Regions from separate parts of the Paenibacillus wuxiensis genome, predicted to be linked through region 3. Evidence: predicted binding sites of a transcription regulator. Region 3 holds the regulator's gene; each other region holds the start of a gene.
The links. Region 3 encodes LexA, which represses DNA repair genes until DNA is damaged. Its sites were predicted from a motif close to CGAACATATGTTCG; they were not measured.
Positions count from the first base shown of each region.

Region 1 (7,492 bases), on a different contig from region 3:
AGAAGCTGTGTGCGGAGGCGAGCCGATATCACTTCTACAGTGTGTGCGTGAACGGAGCTTGGGTATCCGCTTGTCGCGATCTACTGAATGGAACCGGCGTGAATGTGACGGCGGTATGCGGGTTTCCATTGGGAGCTAGTGCCAGTCAAGCCAAGGCATTTGAAGCGGCTCGGGCGGTAGAGGACGGGGCTGCTGAGATCGATATGGTGCTGCAGATTGGAAGCCTGTTAAGCGGAGATCTGAAGGCTGTTGAACAGGATATCGCCCAGGTTGTCCGGATGGTTGAGGGGCGCGCGATCGTCAAGGTCACCTTGGAGACAGGCATTCTCCATACAGAGCACAAGATTGCGGCATGCAAAGCATCGGAAGCGGCTGGTGCCCACTTTGTCAAAACGTCGACCGGCTTCGGCAAGGGCGGGGCAACGCTGGAAGATATTCGTCTGTTACGGGCACATGTACCTGTGCATATGGGCGTTAAGGCTTCCGGCGGCATTCGGGATACCGCCGCAGCGCTCGCAATGATTCAAGCGGGAGCAACGCGCATCGGAACGAGTTTCGGTATTGCAATTGTTAACGGATCCGGTTCCAAACCGGCAGGTAACACAAAGGCAGGGCCAGGAGGGAACTTGCAATATTAAAAATGGTCTGGGCGTGTGCAATTTGACCGGCGGCGTCGGAGCCAAATACGGCGCTAAGCTGTCCGATCTGGCTGATAAAAGGATAGAATAGGACAGCGCCGCCAATGTTCAGCACGACATGGGTCCAGGCGACGAACTGTCCGCTTCTTGTCCCGCCAAGTGAAGCAATTACGGCTGTGAAGCAGGTGCCAACATTAGATCCAATTGCGATCGCTATGCCAACTTCAACGGGTAATGCCCCGGTAGCTGATAATCCCATGGCCATTGCAATAATAGCTGCACTGCTGTGCACGAGTGCTGTTATGACGACGCCCGCTGCCAGCGCCCAGAGCAGACTGTCGCTTGATCGTTCCAAGAACCAAGTGAATAGTCCGCGCTGCTGCAGCGGCTCACTAATCTGCTTCATCCATTCAATGCCGAGCATAATGAAGGCGAAGCCTGCCGCGGCAAGGGAGCCGAATTGGAGCGGCGGCCACCAAGAGGCGATGCGATGCAGCAGCTTAGGCTGATATTCGTCGGCCAATGCCCCAATGAACCATCCGGCTAAGGACAGGAAGAGGAGGGGCTTGGCGAATTGGCTTATATTTAGACTAATCAACTCGGTTGTCAGACAAGTGCCGATATTGGTGCCTAGAATGATGCCGAGCGTTCGGGAGAAGTTCATAATACCGGCATTGACCAGACCTATCGTAATGACCGTTATGGCCGTGCTGCTCTGCAGTACGGCTGTCATGCCTGTGCTGAACAGCATTCCATGTATAGGGGTGCGGGTAGAACGGTGTAGAAACCGCTGCAGGTAGGGGCCAGCCCAAGCATGCAGGGCAAGCTCCATCGTTTTCATTCCGAATAGAAACAGTGCCAATCCGCTAAGGAGCGGGAACCAAATTTCTTTAAACATGAAGGGCTCCTTTGTCATCCATAATTCGCCGCAATAAGCTATTCCATTCTATGCTTGCGAGTGGACAACCATGACATGCCATTGGAGCTGAGAGGAGAACTGTAATTGAATAGGCCTTATGTGAAATTAATCCGTTCGCGGAAAAAGAGAATTGAACGCTCCCATCCTTGGGTATATCAATCAGAGATTGAAACAGTCGAAGGAAATCCTCAGCCGGGGATGCTTGTCGATGTCCAGAACGCTCAGGGGAAATACATTGCAACAGGCTATTATAATCCTGCCTCGCAAATTACGGTGCGTATCGTATCCTATGAGCCAATTGAAGCAATGGATGAAGCCTTCTTCAAAGAGCGAATCGAACGTTGTGTTGCCCATCGTCAGCGCTTCTTGCCTGGAGCCAAGGCTTATCGCCTCGTATACGGCGAAGCAGACTTTCTGCCAGGACTTATCGTGGATCGCTTTGGCGATGTTCTCGTCGTGCAGATTGTAACGCTGGGGATGGATGTCCATCGGGAAGCGTTGGTGGCAGCCCTAGTCGATGTCATGCAGCCCCAAGGCATCTACGAGCGCAGCGATGTGCCAATTCGCGAGCGTGAGGGACTTGAACTGAAGACAGGTGTGCTGTACGGAGATTGTCCGCGCCATGTCCAAGTGGAGGAGAATGGGCTTATCATTGAGGTTGATATCATAGAAGGACAGAAGACAGGCTACTTCTTCGACCAGCGTGAGAACCGCGCTTCCATTGCGCCGCTTATGACAGGCTGGGGAGCTCGCAGCGGCATCCGCATGGGTGAAGTAGAGGCAGAGGATGGAACCGTGCAGAACCTGCCTCTTAATGCGAATGGCAAGCCGGTTACGTTCCCGTGGTGGGATGGAGCAACGGTGTTGGAATGCTTCTCTCACACAGGAAGTTTCACGTTGAATGCTTGTAAATATGGGGCCAAGAAGGTCACTTGTCTCGATATTTCCGAGCATGCGATCGAGAGTGCGAAGCGCAATGTCGAACTGAACGGTTTTACAGATCGTGTCGAATTTGTCGTTGCGGATGCCTTTGCCTACTTGCGCGAGCATGTTCACGGCTTGGAGGAGCGCACGCAGCGGGCGAGCGGAGAATCCGGTGCGAAGAAGGTAGATACTTCGAAGCCGATGACTGCTGGAGGCGGTCGTACGTGGGATGTCGTCGTGTTGGATCCTCCGGCCTTCGCGAAGACGCGAGGCGCTGTCGAAGGCGCGTATCGCGGCTATAAGGACATCAATCTGCATGGTATGAAGCTAGTAAATGAAGGCGGCTATCTTGTGACAGCAAGCTGCTCCTATCATATGCGTCCGGACATGTTCATGCAGTCGATATTGGATGCAGCCCAGGATGCAGGCAAAGTGTTGCGCCTTGTCGAATGGCGTCCTGCCGGCAAGGATCACCCGCAAATTGCGGGAGTGGATGAAGGCCATTATTTGAAGTTCGCCATCTTCGAGGTTCGATCGAAGTAATCTTTCTAAAGTATCGATTGGATAAATGAAGAATAAACAAGAAAAGCGCCATTCATTGCAGACAGGTTTGGGATCGTCTGCAATGAATGGCGCTTGCTGTATTTATGGGATAAAGTCAGCAGTTAGCATATATTTGAGTTTCTTCGGTTTCTTCACTCTATGCTCTTATTCCAGCTGTCGATCGGGTAATAAATGCGCCGCCAAGCCAGCGTCCATATCCACCAGACTGAGCCCAGTTGAGAGTGCCATCCAGTACCTGCTGGCCGCTTTTGGTTAAGAGGAGGTGACCAGCATCGGCTAATGGAGACTTGAGAGGTTCCGGCAAGGAGGATGAAGAGGGAGATAGCTCAAGCAACGGAGCTTCTCCGCGGGTCATTCGGCGCAGGTATCCCCAGAACTGCATATCCCCAAGTCCGTATTGCGGCAGTTGATTGCGAATAATCTCGAAGCACTTCTGAAATGTAACAGCCCCATCTTGAACAGCGCCTAGCGTGGATCGCTCGACAATCCCGATTCCATCCTGTGTTGAGGGGTAACGGGAGAGGTGGAATTGAAGCGCTTCCGTAATAGCGCAAAATGGAGCAGGGATACTGCTTGATTCCTGAACCCATTGTGCAATTTTCAGTGGGTTTGGACTTGTATACGCAATCCAAGCAGAACGCATCCATTCGATGCGCTCAGCGGATAACCGTATGGCGGCATCTCGATAAGGGGCCAACTGCTCTCCCGTAAGCACCCCAAATCCGAGATAGCGATCATGTTCAGCAATGGAGGTGATGTCGATCCAATATAGCTTGGCATGCGCATTCTCTTGTGTCAGGCGATCTACTAAGCGGAGCAGCATGGTGATGTCGAATAGATCGTGTTCGAACCATAATGCAATCTCTTGAGCAGGCAAAATATCTGATTTCCACGTGCGTTCCTGTTCATTCCCTCTTTGCAAAAAAACAGTGGAAGGCAGCCCGCACATTCGCTCCAATTGCAGCGCTCGATAAGCCAGATACTGCTCAAGCCTAGCGTATACGGGGCCTTCGGTCAGCAGCTCTGAATATACCCATACCTGCTCATTCCACAGCTGTTCGGCGACTTTGGTGAGCTGCATGGCAGTACAATCTCCATTGACAATATGTATCATGACAATCAGCCTCCTTATTCGAATAGAGGGTAGGTTGAACATGAGCCTCGCCTTCGATTACGAAGTTACGTGATGCACTGCAACTCACAAGAAGCAGATGGCGAATATCGGCATCGTTTCCAAACATGTGTTCTATCGCTAGTTTGAAATATGATATAATGAAACCTAATGCTAGAATCGGGTGTAACCGAAATTATATACCAATTATTGGTTTGATCATAGTGTATCATATCGTGGCAAGTAGATGCCATGAATCGCATTTAGGGAAATGGAGGGATCACTTTGTCGTTGCATTTTGTCATCGGTCGTTCCGGCAGTGGCAAGACGGAGCATGTGTTAAGAAGCGTACGAGATGAGCTTCGCAGCCAAGCGGACGGGGCACCGATTATATGGATAGTCCCCGAACAGGCAACCTTTCAGGCAGAGCATGCACTCATTCGTGAGGATGGAATCGCTGGCATATTGAGAGCGCAAGTACTAAGCTTCCGGCGACTTGCGTATCGCGTCATGCAAGAGGCTGGCGGCACTGCACTAACAGCGATCAATGAAGAGGGCAAGAAGATGCTGCTCTACAAGATTTTGCAGCGCCGCAAGTCAGATTTGCCTTTATTTGCGGGTGCAGCAGAACAATTCGGATTTATCGAGAAGCTTAACGATCTCTTTGATGAGATGAAGCGGTATCGAGTAGAGTCCAGTGAAGTTGAGGAGCATCTTGCTTTTCTGGACGCTCACATGACAGGACAACCGCTGTTATCCGCGAAGCTTCGCGACATTTCCAGCATCCTGCATGAGTTTGAATCGGAATTGGCTGGTCGTTACTTGGATGGGGAAGACGTGCTTGCTCGGTTGTCCGAGGGTGTTGCAGCATCGGAGTACGTGAAGAACGCTGATATTTGGATTGACGGGTTTCACGGATTTACCCCACAAGAATATGCGGTTCTCGCTTCGCTCATTCTCCATGCGCCGAATGTAAGTGTGACGCTGTGTTTGGATAAGGCTTATGCGCTTGGCGAAGTTCCGCATGAGCTGAATTTGTTCCATCCAACGGCAACTACTATGCTGAAGCTGCTAGAGATGGCCGATACGCTTGGCGTGGACATCGGAAGCATAACGCATCTTGACTCGAAGGAAGCGCCACTTCCTCGTTATACAGCTTCTCCGAAGCTTGCTCATCTGGAGCGGCATTTTGAACGCAAAGTGCCCTATCGTGAACCGGAAGTTAATGTGAAGAGCAAGGATAGCCATGCGTCCGATCACGATACGAAGCGAGAGGTTACGGTGCAGGCGGCAGTACATCGCCGCGCCGAGGTTGAAGCGGTTGCTGGGGAAATGCTGCGGCGTGTGCGCAACGAGCAGGTACGCTGGCGGGACATGGCGGTAATGGTGCGGAACATTGCACATTATGGTGAGCTGATTGATACGGTATTCACCGAGGCGGGGATTCCCTATTTTACGGATCAGAAGAAATCAGTACTGCATCATCCATTTGTTGAGATGACGCGAGCGGTGCTTGATATCATAATAGGCAATTGGAAATACGACGCAGTATTTCGGTTTGTCAAAACCGATTTTTTGCTGGCCGAAGATGGTTCGATTACAAGAGAGCATTTTGACAAGTTGGAGAACTATGTGCTTGCATGCGGCATCGAAGGGGGCAGGTGGACAAGCAAGCGTCCATGGCCTGCAATGCCGGAAATGTCGCTTGATCCTGATCATGCAGATGGAGCAGCGGAGGGCACAACTGAAGAAGCTGAGGCTGTTGAACGGCCAAGACATGCTCCAGAGTGGGTGGAGCAATGCCGCAGCATCATTGCCGATCCGATTGCTGAGCTTGCACGCGCAATGAAGGCGAGCTCGAACGTTCGCGGCATGTGCGAGGCTATGTATGCGTTCTGGATGGCGCTTGGTGTGCCTCATAAGCTGGAGCGCATGAGCCAAGATGCATTGCTTGACGGAGAGGTTCAACTATCACGGGAACATCGGCAAATATGGGGGGCTCTCTTAGATATATTGGATCAAATGGTAGAGATGGTCGGCGAAGAGAAGATGAGCATTGAATTGTTCGGCGGCATGCTGGATACCGGATTTGAGAGCATCAAGATGGCGCTTGTTCCGCCAGCGCTGGATCAAGTGCTCATTGCTTCGATGGATCGGACAAGACCCGGCCAAATTAAGCACTTATATATGCTTGGCGTGAACGATGGCGTTATACCGGCTCGTCCGATTGAGGATGGCGTGCTTACGGAGCATGAACGGGACACTCTGCAGCAGATAGGCATGGAGCTCGCGCCTGGCGTCCGCCGCAAGCTTCTGGACGAGCGGTTCTTAATTTATCAGTCCTTCGCGACGCCTAGCGACAGTCTGTGGATTAGCTACGCACTCGCTGATGAAGAAGGGAAGACATTGCTGCCGTCCGAGGTGGTTCGGCATGTACGCGGCATGTTCCCACGTGTACAAGAGCGGCTCGTCATGGCTGAGCCGAATGAATTCATGAATGAGGAGGAGCAATCGGAATTCGCTGTCTATCCGGAATCTGCGCTGAAACACCTGATTGTTCAGCTGCGACAGTGGCGCCAAGGAAGACCAATGGCGAATATATGGTGGGATGTATACCGCTGGTTCGCCGCGCAGCCAGCATGGCATGATCGGCTGAAGGTGCTGATGGGCTCGCTATTGTATCGGAATCAAGCAGAGACACTTACTCCGACCACAAGCCGTCACTTGTACGGTACTGCCTTGCGAACCAGTGTGTCTCGCATGGAGCGCTTCGTAGCCTGTCCGTTCTCGCACTTCGCCTCCCATGGCTTGAAGCTGAAGGAACGTCGGGTATATCGATTGGAGGCTCCAGACATCGGGCAGTTGTTCCATGCAGCGCTCAGCCGCTTTGCCATAGATTTGCAGAGCTCGAATCGAACTTGGGCAGCGCTGTCGGCGGATGAATGTCGAGCAGAAGCAGATCGTATCGTGGATATGCTTGCCCCAAAATTGCAAGGGGAGATTCTGCTTAGCTCGAAGCGTTATGAGCATATCTCGCTCAAGCTGAAGCGAATCGTTGGCCGTGCTGCTTCCGTGCTTGGAGAGCATGCTCGCAGAGGTCAGTTTGAGCCAATTGGACTGGAAATGGATTTTGGTCCGGACAAGCCGCTGCCGCCGCTTCGATTTACTCTAAGCAATGGATGTACGATGGAGATCATCGGAAGGATTGACCGGGTGGACAAGGCGGACAGTGACCACGGCGTGCTGCTTCGCGTCATTGACTATAAATCGAGTTCGACAGATTTGAAGCTGCAGGAAGTGTATTACGGTCTGTCGCTGCAAATGCTCACTTATTTG
Region 1 covers NZ_JBEFZI010000007.1:284,329-291,820, forward strand. Annotated here, with positions in the region: gene deoC (deoxyribose-phosphate aldolase) at 1-638, shown strand, start outside; gene ABN764_RS17715 (Na/Pi cotransporter family protein) at 571-1,536, opposite strand; gene ABN764_RS17720 (class I SAM-dependent rRNA methyltransferase) at 1,642-3,024, shown strand; gene ABN764_RS17725 (DUF1835 domain-containing protein) at 3,182-4,159, opposite strand; gene addB (helicase-exonuclease AddAB subunit AddB) at 4,442-7,492, shown strand, end outside.
Region 1: addB (helicase-exonuclease AddAB subunit AddB) is a predicted target of LexA. The motif match lies at 4,280-4,293, and genes of this name have one in related genera.

Region 2 (7,492 bases), on a different contig from region 3:
TGATGAGGTACATAGACGTACGGATGTGAAAATACTCCAATGGGAGTCTGCCTTATGGGGGATGTAAAATGACAGAAAAGATTAAAATCGTAACGTTGGGCTGCGACAAAAACTTGGTTGATTCCGAGATTATGTCCGGCTTAATTTATGAGCGTGGATATGAACTGGTGGAAAACGAAGAAGAAGCAACGGTAATCATCGTCAACACATGTGGATTCATTGATGCTGCTAAGGAAGAATCGGTGAATACGATCTTAAGACTAGCAGATTTAAAGGAAACTGCTGACTTGAAGGCACTTATTGTATCCGGATGCTTAACGCAGCGATACAAGGAGCAGCTGCTTGATGAAATGCCGGAGATTGACGGTATCGTTGGTACCGGTGATTTTGACAAAATCAATGATATTGTTGATGAAGCCCTGCAAGGAAGCAGGCCGATTCGTGTAGGCAATCCCGTATTCGATTATGATCGCATCCTTCCACGCAAAGTGGCGACTCCGCGCTATACGGCATATGTCAAAATAGCCGAAGGCTGCGACAATAACTGCACATTTTGCAGTATACCAATCATGAGAGGCAAGTTCCGCAGCCGTACAATGGAATCCATTCTTGCTGAGGTAGCTCAGCTTGCAGGACAAGGGGTCAAGGAGATTAGCCTAATTGCCCAAGATTCCACGAATTATGGTGTAGATTTATACGACGGTTTCAAGCTGCCGGAGTTAATGAATAAAGTAAGCGAAATTCCGGGTGTGGAATGGGTTCGTCTGCACTATGCGTACCCTGGATTTTTTACTGAGGAGCTTATGGATGCGATTGCGAGCAATCCGAAGATTTGCAAGTATATCGACATGCCATTGCAGCATAGTGAAGATAGCATTTTGAAGCGCATGAGACGTCCTGGTCGCCAGCGTGATTCCCGAGAGCTGGTGAACAAAATTCGTGAACGAATTCCTGGTGTAGCGCTGCGTACGTCTATTATCGTAGGGTTCCCTGGAGAAACGGACGAAGACTTTGACAGATTATGCGACTTCATCAGGGAGATGAAGTTCGATCGGCTTGGCGTATTTACCTATTCTTCCGAAGAGGACACGCCTGCAACGAGGCTGCCAGACCATGTGCCTGATGATGTTAAGGAGTGGCGTGCGAATACCCTTATGGAAATTCAGCGCCAAGTATCTAAAGAAGTAAGTGAAAAGCGTATTGGTGATATATTGGAAGTCCTTGTTGAGCGTTACGATGGCCGCAATGATGTGTTCATTGGCCGCTCGCAATTCGACGCCCCTGAAATTGACGGGGAAGTATTTATTTCCGGCCAGCCATTGAGTATTGGGGAAATTGCCAAGGTAAGGATTACTCATGCGCTTGAATTTGACTTAGCCGGGGAGGGTCTCGCGTGAATCTGGCGAACAAGATAACGTTAGTCCGTATTTTTCTTGTGCCAATAATGATGTTCTTCCTATTGGTGAACTTTGATTATTTGCCTGCGATTGAACTAGAGGGTTTTTCGATTACTTACAACCAGATTATTGCGGCCTTGATCTTCATTATTGCTGCAAGTACCGATGGATTGGATGGTTATATCGCCCGTAAACGCAAAATGGTTACAAATTTAGGAAAGCTTCTTGATCCACTTGCGGACAAGCTGCTCGTAGCGGCGGTTCTTATCTCACTTGTTGAGATGCAAAAATGTGATGCGTGGATTGCGGTTGTTATTATTAGCCGTGAATTTGCGGTTACTGGCCTAAGGCAAGTTGCCTTGCTCGAAGGAACTGTTGTTGCTGCAAGCAAGTGGGGGAAATGGAAAACAGCAACCCAAATTACGGCGATTGCAGCGATGCTGCTGAACAATTTCCCATTTGCGTTCGTTCATTTCCGGTTTGACATCTTGGCGACTTGGGTCGCTGCGTTAATTACCGTATACTCGGGAATTGACTACTTTGTAAAAAATAAAAATGTGCTTCACCTTTCGGATTAATAACGGAAGCTGATAGGTTAATAGGTGCTTTTTCCATAGTTCCGGCTCTCCGGGCAGGAAGGGGCACCTATTCGCATGTATAGACTAGTAAAATGCTTGATAACGACTTATAGGGATGGTGGTTGGCATGAAAGCAGAGATCATTGCAGTTGGGACAGAACTGCTGCTGGGACAAATCGTCAATACGAATGCGCAATATATTTCGCAGCGACTGGCAGTGGTTGGTGTAGATGTGTTCTATCATACGGTTGTTGGGGATAATGCTGTGCGGATTCGACAATGTATTGAAACGGCATGCAAGCGTTCCGATCTGCTTATCTTCACGGGTGGTCTAGGACCGACGATGGATGATCTGACGAAGGATGTGCTAGCGGAGATGTTGGGCCGCAAGATGACCTATGATGAGCCCGCAATGGCCAAGATGACCGAGATGTTTGCGGGGCGCGGCATACAAATGGTCGAAAGCAATAAGCGTCAGGCGAATGTGATAGAGGGCGCTGATGTGCTGAAGAACTCGACTGGGCTTGCTGTAGGAAATGCCCTGCAGCATGATGGTACTACCTATGTACTGCTTCCTGGACCACCTCGTGAAATGAAGCCGATGCTCGATGATGAGGCGATTCCGTGGTTGAAGAGCCAGCAGCTCATTGATCAATCTTCATTATATACACGGATGCTGAAATTCGCAGGCATCGGTGAATCTGGGCTTGAGAATGCTCTTCTAGATCTCATTGAACAGCAGACGGACACAACGATTGCCACCTATGCTAAGGAAGGCGAGGTTCTCGTTCGATTAGCCGTCAAAGGGACAGATCAGCACGAGGCAGATGTGAAGCTTGATCAGGTTGAACGGGAAATTCACAACCGATTGGGGATGCATTTGTATGCTACCAAGGATGTATCTTTGCCAGATGTGTTGGTGGAGCAGTTATCGCAGCTTGGCCTGACCTTGTCCGCAGCAGAGAGCTGTACGGGCGGGATGTTCGCGGACATGATTACAGCTGTTCCGGGAAGCTCGCAAGTATTTGCGGGCGGGGCGGTAACCTATTCGAATGAGATGAAAGAGCGCATTCTAGGCGTGCCTCATGAACTGCTCGAGGGTGAAAATGCGCCTGGTGCGGTCAGCGAGCCAACAGCCAAGGCAATGGCTGAAGGGATGCGTGATATTGCAGATACGGATTTCACAGTTGCCATAACAGGCGTAGCAGGACCAGCTCACTCCGAGCGGAAGCCTGTAGGCCTCGTTTATATTGCGATTGCGGAGAAGGGCCGGGAAATCGTAGTGGAGGAGCTTCGTTTGAACGGAGATCGAGAAGGAATCCGCCGCCGCACTGTATATGCTATTATGTATCGATTGTGGAGAAGGCTGCAGGATCGAACAGTACATATTCATTAACAAATGTTGACAAATGAAGTAGTTGAGGATACAATCGAATCATAAGATACGGAAGAACCGTAACGAAGTGTATTTACACGCTTTGTTGCGGTTTTTTTTGTTGGTGTACTCGATGTGTGTATATGGATAATATGTAAATAAAAGTAATAAACGTTCGTGAAAAACGAATGTATGTTCGAAAAAATGCTTGGCAAACTGAATAAAACACGTTATGATGTATATATCAAACGAATCAGTGAAGGAAGTGAGTTTGTGTCAGATCGTCGCGCTGCGTTAGAAATGGCTTTGCGTCAAATTGAGAAACAATTCGGTAAAGGTTCGATCATGAAACTTGGCGAATCCAATCACATGCAAGTGGAGATTGTGCCAAGTGGATCGCTTGCATTAGATATAGCTCTAGGAATCGGTGGTTTGCCGAGAGGTCGTATTATTGAAGTATATGGACCGGAATCTTCCGGTAAAACAACGGTTGCACTTCATGCGATCGCAGAAGTACAGAAGACGGGTGGACAAGCTGCATTTATTGATGCGGAGCACGCACTGGATCCAGCATATGCGAACAAGCTTGGCGTTAATATCGATGAGCTCCTGTTATCCCAACCGGACACAGGGGAGCAGGCGCTTGAAATCGCGGAAGCATTGGTACGAAGTGGTGCAGTAGACATTATCGTTATTGACTCTGTTGCTGCACTTGTGCCGAAAGCGGAGATTGAAGGCGAGATGGGTGATTCCCATGTCGGCCTGCAAGCACGTCTAATGTCGCAGGCTTTGCGTAAATTGTCTGGTGCAATCAGCAAGTCGAAGACGATTGCGATCTTTATCAACCAGCTTCGTGAGAAGGTTGGCGTTATGTTCGGTAACCCAGAGACGACTCCTGGTGGCCGTGCCTTGAAGTTCTATTCCAGTGTTCGTCTTGATGTGCGTCGTGTTGAGACCATTAAGCAAGGTACGGACATGATTGGTAACCGCACTCGGATTAAGGTCGTTAAGAATAAGGTTGCGCCTCCATTCAAACAGGCGGACATCGATATTATGTATGGTGAAGGTATTTCTCGTGAGGGAAGCATCGTCGATATTGGTACAGAGATGGATATCGTGCAGAAGAGCGGTGCATGGTACTCCTTCGAAGGTGAGCGTCTGGGTCAAGGCCGCGAGAATGCCAAGCAATTCTTGAAGGAACATTCGGAGATTGCCCTTACAATCGAAAATCAAATTCGTGCAGCAAGCAATCTGACTACAACAATCCCTGATAAGGGTGTCAGTGAAGATGACGATGATGCATTTGAATTGGAATTAGGTGACGACGAATAATTTGTTGTTAGCTCAAGCACCTTCGCGTTAAGCGAAGGTGCTTCTATGTATTTGTATGGAGGAGAGTCGTTTGAAGGATAGCGAACGCATCGTAACGATTACTCGTGTAGAGCGAATCGAGAGGCAGGCAGGCCGTTATAAGATTCATTTCGATGGAGCGGAACCGCTAGAAGTGCATGAAGATGTGATGGTAAAGTTTCGGTTATTGAAAGGTACTGAGTTGTCTCTGGACTCGCTCACGGAGATATTGCGCGCAGACGAAGGGAATAAGGCCTACGTGCAGGCGATCAAGTATTTGCAACGCAAACCACGTACTCGCATTGAACTCGCCCGTAAGCTAGCTCAGAAGGGCTATGAGGATGGGATAGTGCAAGAGGTGCTTGATCGTCTGGAACGAGAGTGGCTTGTCGATGATAAATCATATGCGATGCAATGGACGCATCAGCGCTTGAATCGACATATGAAGGGGCGGCGATGGATTCAGCATGAGCTGAAGCAGAAGGGAGTCCAAGAGCGGCATATTGAGACAGCTCTTCATTCGATAGACCCAGATGAAGAGTGGGACAGTGCATTGACCGCAGCTCGCAAAAAATGGCGGCAGACAAAGGGAGAACTGCATCTGCGCAAGCAGAAGGTCGCCGCATTCCTTGCACGTAGAGGCTATCCAATGGATATGGCTAGGCGCGCAGCTTACACTGCAGCAGATGAGCGCAGTGAAGAAGAGGAAGTTTCCCACGACATCGAGGAATAATAAAATGACCACTCACGTCATTTGCTTGACAATATCTTTTCTTGAATAATAAAATGAACATGTATCTTTATTTTCACGAGATCAATCTCCTCTTCCAGAGATTGATTTCTAATGATTCATTTCGCCAATTTACTGATTTCCGATTGTCGCCTCAAGGCGACGCCCGTGTATGCGCAAGGCATACACATAAGCTGGCGTATTCGCGCCAGTCCATTGAGTTAATTAATGAATAGGGAAACTTGAAAACCACAAATGTAACCTGTCCCAAGCAGTGCTTGGAGGAACCAACGGGGAGGTGAGGCAATGAACGTTCAACTTTGGCTCGCGATCGTTCTCGTTGTGGCCGCATTGTTCTTGGGGTTTGGAATCGGATACCTGATTCGCAAATCGCTTGCCGAAGCGAAGATAACGAGTGCTGAACACGCCGCGGAACAAATTATGGATGGCGCACGCAAGGAAGCTGAAGCACTGAAGAAAGAAACGGTGTTGGAAGCAAAAGACGAAATCCATAAGCTTCGTAATGAAGCGGAGAAGGACATCCGCGAACGACGGAACGAAGTTCAACGACTCGAAAGACGCTTATTGCAAAAAGAAGAGTCGTTGGATAAAAAGTTAGAAGCGCTGGAACGTAAAGAAGAACAAGTAGCTGCTAAAGAGAGACGAATCGAAGAAACACAAGAACAGGTCGATCAAATTTGTCAGCAGCAAGTTACAGAATTGGAACGCATTTCGAATCTGACGATGGAAGATGCGCGTACAATTATTTTGACGAATGTAGAGCAAGAAGTGCGTCATGAAACGGCACAAATGATTAAAGAAATCGAGCAGCAGGCTCGTGAGGAATCGGACAAGCGCTCTCGTGAGATTATTACGATGGCTATCCAACGTTGCGCTGCAGATCATGTCGCAGAAACGACGGTATCCGTTGTTGCATTGCCGAACGAAGAGATGAAGGGCCGCATCATCGGACGCGAAGGACGCAATATCCGTGCGCTCGAGACATTGACAGGAATCGATCTCATCATTGACGATACACCTGAAGCGGTTATTCTGTCCGGATTCGACCCGATTCGCCGTGAAATTGCAAGAACATCTCTTGAGAAGCTCGTTGCAGATGGACGTATTCATCCAGCACGCATCGAGGAGATGGTGGAGAAATCGCGCAAGGAAGTGGACGAGCGTATTCGCGAATACGGAGAACAAGCTACGTTCGAAGTCGGTGTGCACGGATTGCATCCTGATTTGATCAAAATATTGGGACGTTTGAAGTTCCGTACAAGCTACGGACAAAACGTACTGAAGCATTCTATGGAAGTGGCTTATCTTGCTGGATTGATGGCAGGAGAGCTCGGAGTGGATGTAACGTTAGCCAAACGTGCCGGGCTGTTGCATGACATCGGAAAAGCGTTGGATCATGAAGTTGAAGGATCTCACGTCGAAATCGGCGTAGAGTTGGCGAAGAAGTATAAAGAACATCCTGTAGTCATTAACAGTATCGCATCCCACCATGGCGATTGTGAAGCAACATCCGTTATCGCTATGCTGGTCGCTGCGGCTGATGCCTTGTCAGCAGCAAGACCGGGAGCTCGTAGGGAAACGCTTGAAACATACATCAAACGACTTGAAAAACTGGAAGAGATTTCGGAGTCGTTCGAGGGCGTTGAGAAATCATACGCGATTCAAGCGGGACGTGAGGTTCGCGTAATGGTACAGCCGGATAAGATTGATGATGCGGAAGCGTATCGCCTCGCTCGCGAGATTACGAAGACAATTGAGGGCGAATTGGATTATCCGGGGCATATTAAAGTTACGGTCATTCGCGAAACCCGAGCGGTTGAATATGCGAAGTAAGATGCACATATAGGATTTGGAGAAGTGGCCTTATTAGGCCACTTCTCCCTTTTAGGAGATATAAAGCGGCCTCTGCGATCGATCGTACCGATCAGGCTCGAATAGAGGTTGCTGCAAGGAGGACTCAGGCTAGATGAAAGTAATGTTTATCGGTGATATCGTCGGAAATACAGGACGTAAGGCTTTGAAGCAGCTTCTTCCGTCGCTC
Region 2 covers NZ_JBEFZI010000013.1:116,935-124,426, forward strand. Annotated here, with positions in the region: gene rimO (30S ribosomal protein S12 methylthiotransferase RimO) at 69-1,397, shown strand; gene pgsA (CDP-diacylglycerol--glycerol-3-phosphate 3-phosphatidyltransferase) at 1,394-1,975, shown strand; gene ABN764_RS25545 (competence/damage-inducible protein A) at 2,103-3,371, shown strand; gene recA (recombinase RecA) at 3,624-4,682, shown strand; gene ABN764_RS25555 (regulatory protein RecX) at 4,753-5,433, shown strand; gene rny (ribonuclease Y) at 5,737-7,284, shown strand; gene ABN764_RS25565 (TIGR00282 family metallophosphoesterase) at 7,418-7,492, shown strand, end outside.
Region 2: recA (recombinase RecA) is a predicted target of LexA. The motif match lies at 3,536-3,549, and genes of this name have one in related genera.

Region 3 (7,492 bases):
ATTTACGTCCTCTTACATACATATCAATAGGGGTTCATTTTTAGTATGTGTCAACTTGCCTAAAATTTTCAAGTTTGTCATGCATAAATATATAATATTATGTATTTATATAGTATAGTGTATATTGGCTAGCAACTATTACATATAGAAAGTAGTGTTGGAAATTGAATCTTTTCTTCACGTATTTACTAGCGGGGCTTGCCGTTGCAATGCCTGTAGGTGCCATGACCGTTGAAATGACGAAGCAAGGGATGAAAAAGGGATTTATGCATGGCTGGGCTGTTGGATTAGGTGGGATGACCATTGACTTTTTATTAATCGTTGCCTTATATATGGGCTTGGCTTCCGTGCTTGCCATCCCTGTTATTCAAATCCCTATGTGGCTTATCGGAGCATGCTTTTTAATTTATTTAGGCTATGATTCCATCAAAAACTCGGATCAAGGCATTACATTGGCCGGCGATAAACCAAATGCATCATTTTTCAGTTCCTACCGAAATGGACTGCTCGTCGCTATATCGCCAGGTAATCTTGTATTTTGGATTTCCGTTTTTGGTGCGGTGCTATCTGATTCGTATGATACGACACAACCGGCAAAATTTCTAATCGTAGGTGCAGGAATATTAGCTGGTATCCTCCTCCATGATGTTGGGTTGCTTGCCATTGTGGCTGCCACGAGAAGAGTAATGAGCCGAACTATGATTAAGCGGATGTCTATTATCGCAGGACTGATTTTATTTGGGTTCGCGGGGTATTTCTTATATGAGTTTTTAGTAGCAATTCAAGGAATACTGTAACAAAACCTAGAGCTGTTAGGGCTCTAGGTTTTTTGCTTTTGTATTTAAAAGGTTGTGTTTTACTTCTGAAATGTCGACTCATTGAAGCGAGTATGACTATTTCTCTTGAAGTGTCCTCCTTTTACATGCTTCAGATGGGCGACGATCATGAAGGAAACGATCACAAGCAAAAACCATGAGCTGAATTTTCCCCACTTTACGAGATTCCAGCCGTTCGTCTGATGTGGATAATACCATGCGCCCAAGAAAGTCCCGATGTTTTCAGCCACCCATATAAAAAATCCGATTAAGACGAACGACAGAACAATCGGCATTCTTCGTGTCACGCCTAATACGGTATATTCCACGTAGGTTCTAAAGAAGATGACGAATAGCAAAATCATCAAAACCCAACGCAAATCGTAAATGAAGTGATGAGTCATGAAGTTGAAGTAAATCGCCGCACCTAGCGGAATCGTTAACCAAGCAGAAGGGTATCGATTTACCTTGACCTGCAGTCGTCGCCACGCTTGACATAAGTAACTTGCCACACTTGCGTACATAAATCCGCTATATAGAGGAACACCCAGTATTTTAGACCAACCGTCTTCCGGATAGCCCCATGATCCCATGTGGATTTTAAATATTTCAAGTGCAAGACCGATGAAATGGAACATACAGATTACTTTACATTCATCCATTGTTTCTATCCCAAACCGGATCATTAGAACCTGCGCCAAGATACAAACAAGCAATAGGAAATCATAACGATGCATGAATGGAATGTCAATGACCTTCGTGAGTGCCAACATCGCGAAAATATAAGCGGGGAACAAGCAGGACATTGCCTGGTGCCAGCCAAAATTGAGGAATGATTTTAGTTTGAAAAAGTTATTCATAGTTATCTCCTACCTTGTGTTCGTGAAAATGAATTTTGAACAGTTATACGAGGTGTATCATTAGGTATTATCCTATTCAAATACATGCTTTTAGTCAATAAAAAATTATTGTTATACAATAAATATTTATTGCTAAAGTTGATGTGTGTATATATTCGATGTGGTATAAATCTCTCGAACGAATAGGGTTCATAAGAGTGGACAGTGGTGAGGTTGTTACGGTGAAGATAAGGAGAGAAAGTCGAATTTTATGAATAGAAAAGAGCGTTAATTTTAACTTCCAACTTAATAGGCCAAATATGGATGCAAACAGAAGTGTTCCGTATTGGGTTTTCGTTATACCCGGTCTTGTTCATAAGGCCACTCCTGCAAATGAAAGGTACTGCTTCTTTTCTAGATGAGATTGTTCAGGTACTGTTCAGCAAATGAGTTGAAATAATGAGAAAGCAAAAATGCCTCGCTCCCTTCTTAAAAAGAAGAGAACGAGGCATCAATGTAATGTCTTAATGAAAATCACGGAACAAACCAATAACTTTGCCCAGAATCGTTACATGCTGTAAGCGAATCGGTTCATAGGTTGGATTTTCAGGCTGCAAGCGGATATGATCCTTCTCACGATAGAATGTCTTAACCGTTGCTTCATCTTCTTCAGTCATGGCTACAACGATATCACCGTTGTTCGCTGTCTGCTGCTGACGCACGATGACAAAGTCGCCATTATGTATACCAGCCTCAATCATGCTGTTACCCATGACCGACAACATGAATACATTCTCGTCATCTCCCACCATATGCATAGGAAGAGGGAAGTAATCTTCAATATTCTCTGTTGCGGTAATTGGCTCGCCTGCAGTTACTTTCCCAACGACCGGCACGCGTGCGAAGGAGCGAGAGAAGTCTGTTGAACGTTCAGATTGATCATGGCTAAGCAGTTCAATAGCACGAGGCTTCGTAGGGTCACGGCGAATGAATCCCTTCTTCTCGAGTCGATCAAGATGACCGTGAACAGTGGAACTGGATGCTAGACCAACGGCTTCGCCTATTTCACGAACAGAAGGCGGATAACCTTTAGCTCGAACTTCATCACGTATAAAATCAAGGATAGCTTGTTGACGACTTGATATTTTAGACAAGGGTATCAACTCCAATGAATACTCTTTTGACAAAATTATACCACAGAACCTCCGTTCGTACAAACATAAGTTCTAAAGATTCTGCAGAAAAAGATTGTGAGAAGTTCGTAAATTACGAGAGAGAAACAAGAGAAAGTTAAATGAGGCTAAATGCTTATTTTTCGATAATATAAAAAGGGGAACGAACGTTCTAAAAAAACATTGACTCAAACGTGTGTTCGTGTTAGATTAAATTATACAAGATAACAGAACAAGTGTTTGGGAGATGAGTCATTTATGATGTATACAACATATCGTTCAATCTATAAGGTGTCGACAACAGCTTCACAACCTATTCAGAAGAAGCGTTTGTTTCCTTTACGTGTTCGATTCATCATGAGCCTGATTGTATTGTTGTTCATTACTTGTGGAAGCATTGTTCAAGCGCTTGGCATGGATGATAGCCAAACGGAAATTGTAAATGGAGCTGCTGTGGAGCGCGTACTTGTTCAGCCTGGAGATACACTCTGGGGGATTGCATCCTCTTATAAGCCAGAACATACGGATACGCGTCAGTTTATATATGAAATCGTTGAGATGAATCAATTGAAAGGTGATATCTTACCGGCAGGAGAAGTATTGCTCGTTCCGATCCGATGAGTCGGGGTCATTGTCGAATTTACGGTTGAGAAGCTTTGCATTCCGATACATAAGAGCAGAAGGTTGGAGGCCCGAAGAGGCCTCTTTTTTGCGATATAAAAGCTTTCTTGCTGCTTGCTTGACAAGCTGTTACCTCCATGTCAAAGTAGAACATATGCTTACACACATGGAGGTACCTGATGAATATCGACAAGCTTATTGCACGAATTAATGAATTGGCCCGCAAACATAAGACAGTTGGGCTGAGCGATGAGGAAATGGAAGAACGCGCGAAACTGCGCGAGGAATATTTGGTTCTATTCCGCAAGCAGGTACGCAATCAATTAGACACTATTCGCTATGTAGAAGATGAAGAAGGAACAGATAACTCTGGATCGAACGGGATCGTTCATTAAATGAACCTTCATCGATAACGATGGATTCACATTATTCGTTTACTATACAGGGGGTTGCGAATTCATGTCTCGCAGTTGGGAACGTAAAGTCCGTCAAAATAGTGAAAAGTTAAACAAACAGCGAATGAAGCAAGGCAAGCCGACGTTCGCTGCTGGCAAGCCTGCGCACGAAGAGTTTAAAGGACGCAACTTCATTATGCCAATCGCTTTGATCGCCTTCGCCATTATGTATGGATTGTTGGGCGGTATCATTACGGACAATCAATATCCAACTCTATATTGGATCACAATCGTGTGTTACGTCGGATTGGGGATTATATTATTCCTGAGAAGACCATTTCTTCGTGTTGGAGCAGGTGAGGTATCTACGATTCGCTGGAATCGTCTCCGTACTCTCTCTGCAAAGGATATGAAGAAAATTGCGATCCAACCTGGTTATGTTGTTATTGAACACACGGGGAAAGGTGCGAATTGGATTTTCTCGCGAGTGCTGAATCGTTATGATACGAATGCAATGGGGGAACGTCTTCGTTCCTTTGCAAATCAACATAAGATTGAATTCGAAGATACATCGAAGAAAGACTCGAAAAAATAGAGAAATCCGATATAGAGGATTCGTTATCATTGTCGCTGTGATGGGAGAGATGAAACTTGGCTATTCGTGCTGTACTGTTCGACCTGGATGATACTTTGTTATGGGATGAGCGTTGTGTTGAGGAAGCTTTTGCTGCAACTTGTAAATACGCGCAAGATAAGACTGGGGTCAATGCAGAACAATTGGAAGCATTCGTTCGTCAAGCTGCTCGTGAATTGTTTGCCTCTTATGAGACTTATCCTTTCACACAGAATATTGGGATTAATCCCTTTGAAGCGCTGTGGGGGAGATTCGCGGAGGGAGAACATCCTGAATTTCGATTGTTGGAACAGCTTGCGCCGATGTATCGACAATCTGCATGGACACAAGGTCTTCAAGCCGCTGGTCAACCTAATGATGCATTAGGTGCCGAGCTGGCGGAGCGATTTATGAGTGAACGTCGTTCTCGTTCGTATGTGTACGATGAGACTTATGAGGTGCTGCGACAATTGATTGCGCAATATCCTCTATTGTTGTTAACGAACGGATCGCCTGATTTGCAGCAGGAGAAGCTGAATGGAGAGCGTGAGCTTCTATCCTATTTCGATCATATCGTTATCTCTGGACATCATCCACAAGGGAAGCCTGATCCAGAGCTGTTCAAGCACACGATGTCATTGCTCGGCATCGAACCGCATGAAGGGATCATGATTGGCGACAAATTAACGACGGATATTCTAGGCGCGCAGAATGTTGGCATGCATCATGCGTGGCTGAACCGCAAAGGCGTTGAATTGTCTGGCAATATTCACCCTGAATATACGATTGCAAGCTTGCGTGAAATTGAGCAAATTATTGATGAGATAAATTCGAAGGAATCATAAATCGGCGGGAATGTAATTACTTACTCCGCGTGTATGACAAAGAGGCCTGTGGGAACACAGGCCTTTTTGATATACGGTAATCTTCGCAAGGTGTTGGCAAGATTAGTGTGAGTGCCTTGATTTGATTACCCTCCACATGAAACTACAAGGGTAAATGTGACAAATGTCATAGGATCGTCACACAATGATGCTCATTATAGCCCAATGGAGTCATGAGGAATTGGAGAATGCTGTCTATAATGTGATACGATAAATCTAGGATACAGTTGAGGAGTGAACGACGATTATGTTCAACAATAAGAGTAAATTAATCGTACTAACAATGGCAATAGGAGCAATGCTATTAGCCGGTTGTGGAAATAGCTCGTCAGCAGGTGGTGGTCATGAAGGACATGCAGGTCATGGCTCCAGTGATAAACAGGACAGCAAAAATGAGATGCCAGCAATGATTAAGGTAAACTTGCAAGTGCCGGAAGAAGTCAAAATCAATGAAGCTGTCACCATCTCTGCACAGGTCACACAAGAAGAGAAAGCGGTAGATGATGCAGATAAAGTAGAGTTCGAGTTGTGGCTGGATGGGGCTGACCACGAGAAGATTGAGGGGAAGCTCACGAAAGATGGCACGTATCAGATTGAGAAAACGTTTGATAAGGCTGGTACCTACACGGTCATTTCTCATGTGACTGCACGTGACATGCACTCGATGCCGAAGAAGCAATTTACTGTAAAATAAGAATCTAAATACATAACAAGAATTTATGCGAAGAAGGGGCAGCCTCAGAGGATCCAAATCGGGATCTTGTGGGGCTGCCCCTCTTAATATCAGTAATGGGACGTTTTTTATCGATTATGATTCCGATGATTCAGGAATTACGCCTGTTGGAAAGTAGGATCCGAATACGGATGCGCGATCCATCCTTCTGTTTCAATGAAGAGTCGAACTGCAACAATTTGACGATTATCCATCAGAGTGAAGTAGTGCGGCTTTTCTTCAGGGACGGAAATTACATCCCCAGCCTCCAATTCAACATCCATATAACCAATGTCGTCGCTTCCCTTAATTATGAAAATACCATTTCCGGCCGTAATAGCTCTTACTTCGTCTTCTGTGTGCGTGTGAACCTGTTCAAATTTCTTTAGCAGCTCTTCGATATTGGGAGTAGCGTCTGATAAAGAAATCAAATCCCACGTACGATAGCCCCGTCTTTCAGCCAAATCACGGATTTCTCCTTCATACGTGTCTAAAATGGCTTGCTTCTCTTCATCGGATAGTACGTACTTATCACGCAAAGATGGGGCAAGTTTGTTCGGATCCCAGTGTTCATACAGCACTCCTTGCGCTGATAGGAAAGAACGAACGTTTTCTTCGCCACTTATGATTTCGTTCGTGTTTCGGATACGTACCTGTGCCATTTGCAAAATCCCTCGTTTCCCAATGCGATTTATTTATTTAATTATAGTACAGAGGAAATGTTTGGGCAAGAAACATTTTACGATGACTCATTCATGAGTCTTTTCTAATCGGATCACATCTGCTAAACTAGGGTTTAACGTTTAAGACAGAGGGTGGGCAGAGCGATGAAAACGAGAACGATACAGGAACAACTACAAGAACGCATTCTCATTTTAGACGGTGCAATGGGCACGATGATCCAGCAAGCCGATTTAACGCCACAGGACTTTGGAGGCGAACAATTGGATGGGTGCAATGAGATGTTAGTCCTGACACGTCCAGATGTCATTTCTAGAATACACGAACAATATTTAGAAGCGGGCGCAGACATTTTAGAGACGAATACGTTCGGGGCTACCAGTATCGTGCTTGCCGATTATGATATTGCTGATCAAGCACGTGAGTTGAACGTTGCCGCGGCGAAGCTTGCTGTCGAGGCAGCTGCAAAATACAGCACACCAGAATGGCCGCGTTTCGTTGCCGGTGCTATGGGGCCGACGACGAAGACTTTATCGGTTACCGGCGGGGTAACATTTGATGAGTTAATTGACAGCTATTATGAACAGGCAGTCGCGCTTATTGAAACAGGCGTTCATGCGCTCCTATTGGAGACTTCACAGGATACGTTGAATGTTAAGGCGGGTTCGATCGCGATTCAACGGGCATTCGAGTCTACGGGAATCACGCTGCCGCTCATGATATCGGGGACGATCGAGCCGATGGGGACAACGCTTGCTGG
Region 3 covers NZ_JBEFZI010000001.1:573,559-581,050, forward strand. Annotated here, with positions in the region: gene ABN764_RS02605 (LysE family translocator) at 165-797, shown strand; gene ABN764_RS02610 (DUF817 domain-containing protein) at 857-1,675, opposite strand; gene lexA (transcriptional repressor LexA) at 2,179-2,808, opposite strand; gene ABN764_RS02620 (LysM peptidoglycan-binding domain-containing protein) at 3,085-3,447, shown strand; gene ABN764_RS02625 (DUF896 domain-containing protein) at 3,627-3,842, shown strand; gene ABN764_RS02630 (methyltransferase) at 3,907-4,437, shown strand; gene ABN764_RS02635 (HAD family hydrolase) at 4,494-5,300, shown strand; gene ABN764_RS02640 (FixH family protein) at 5,587-6,033, shown strand; gene mtnD (acireductone dioxygenase) at 6,171-6,713, opposite strand; gene metH (methionine synthase) at 6,879-7,492, shown strand, end outside.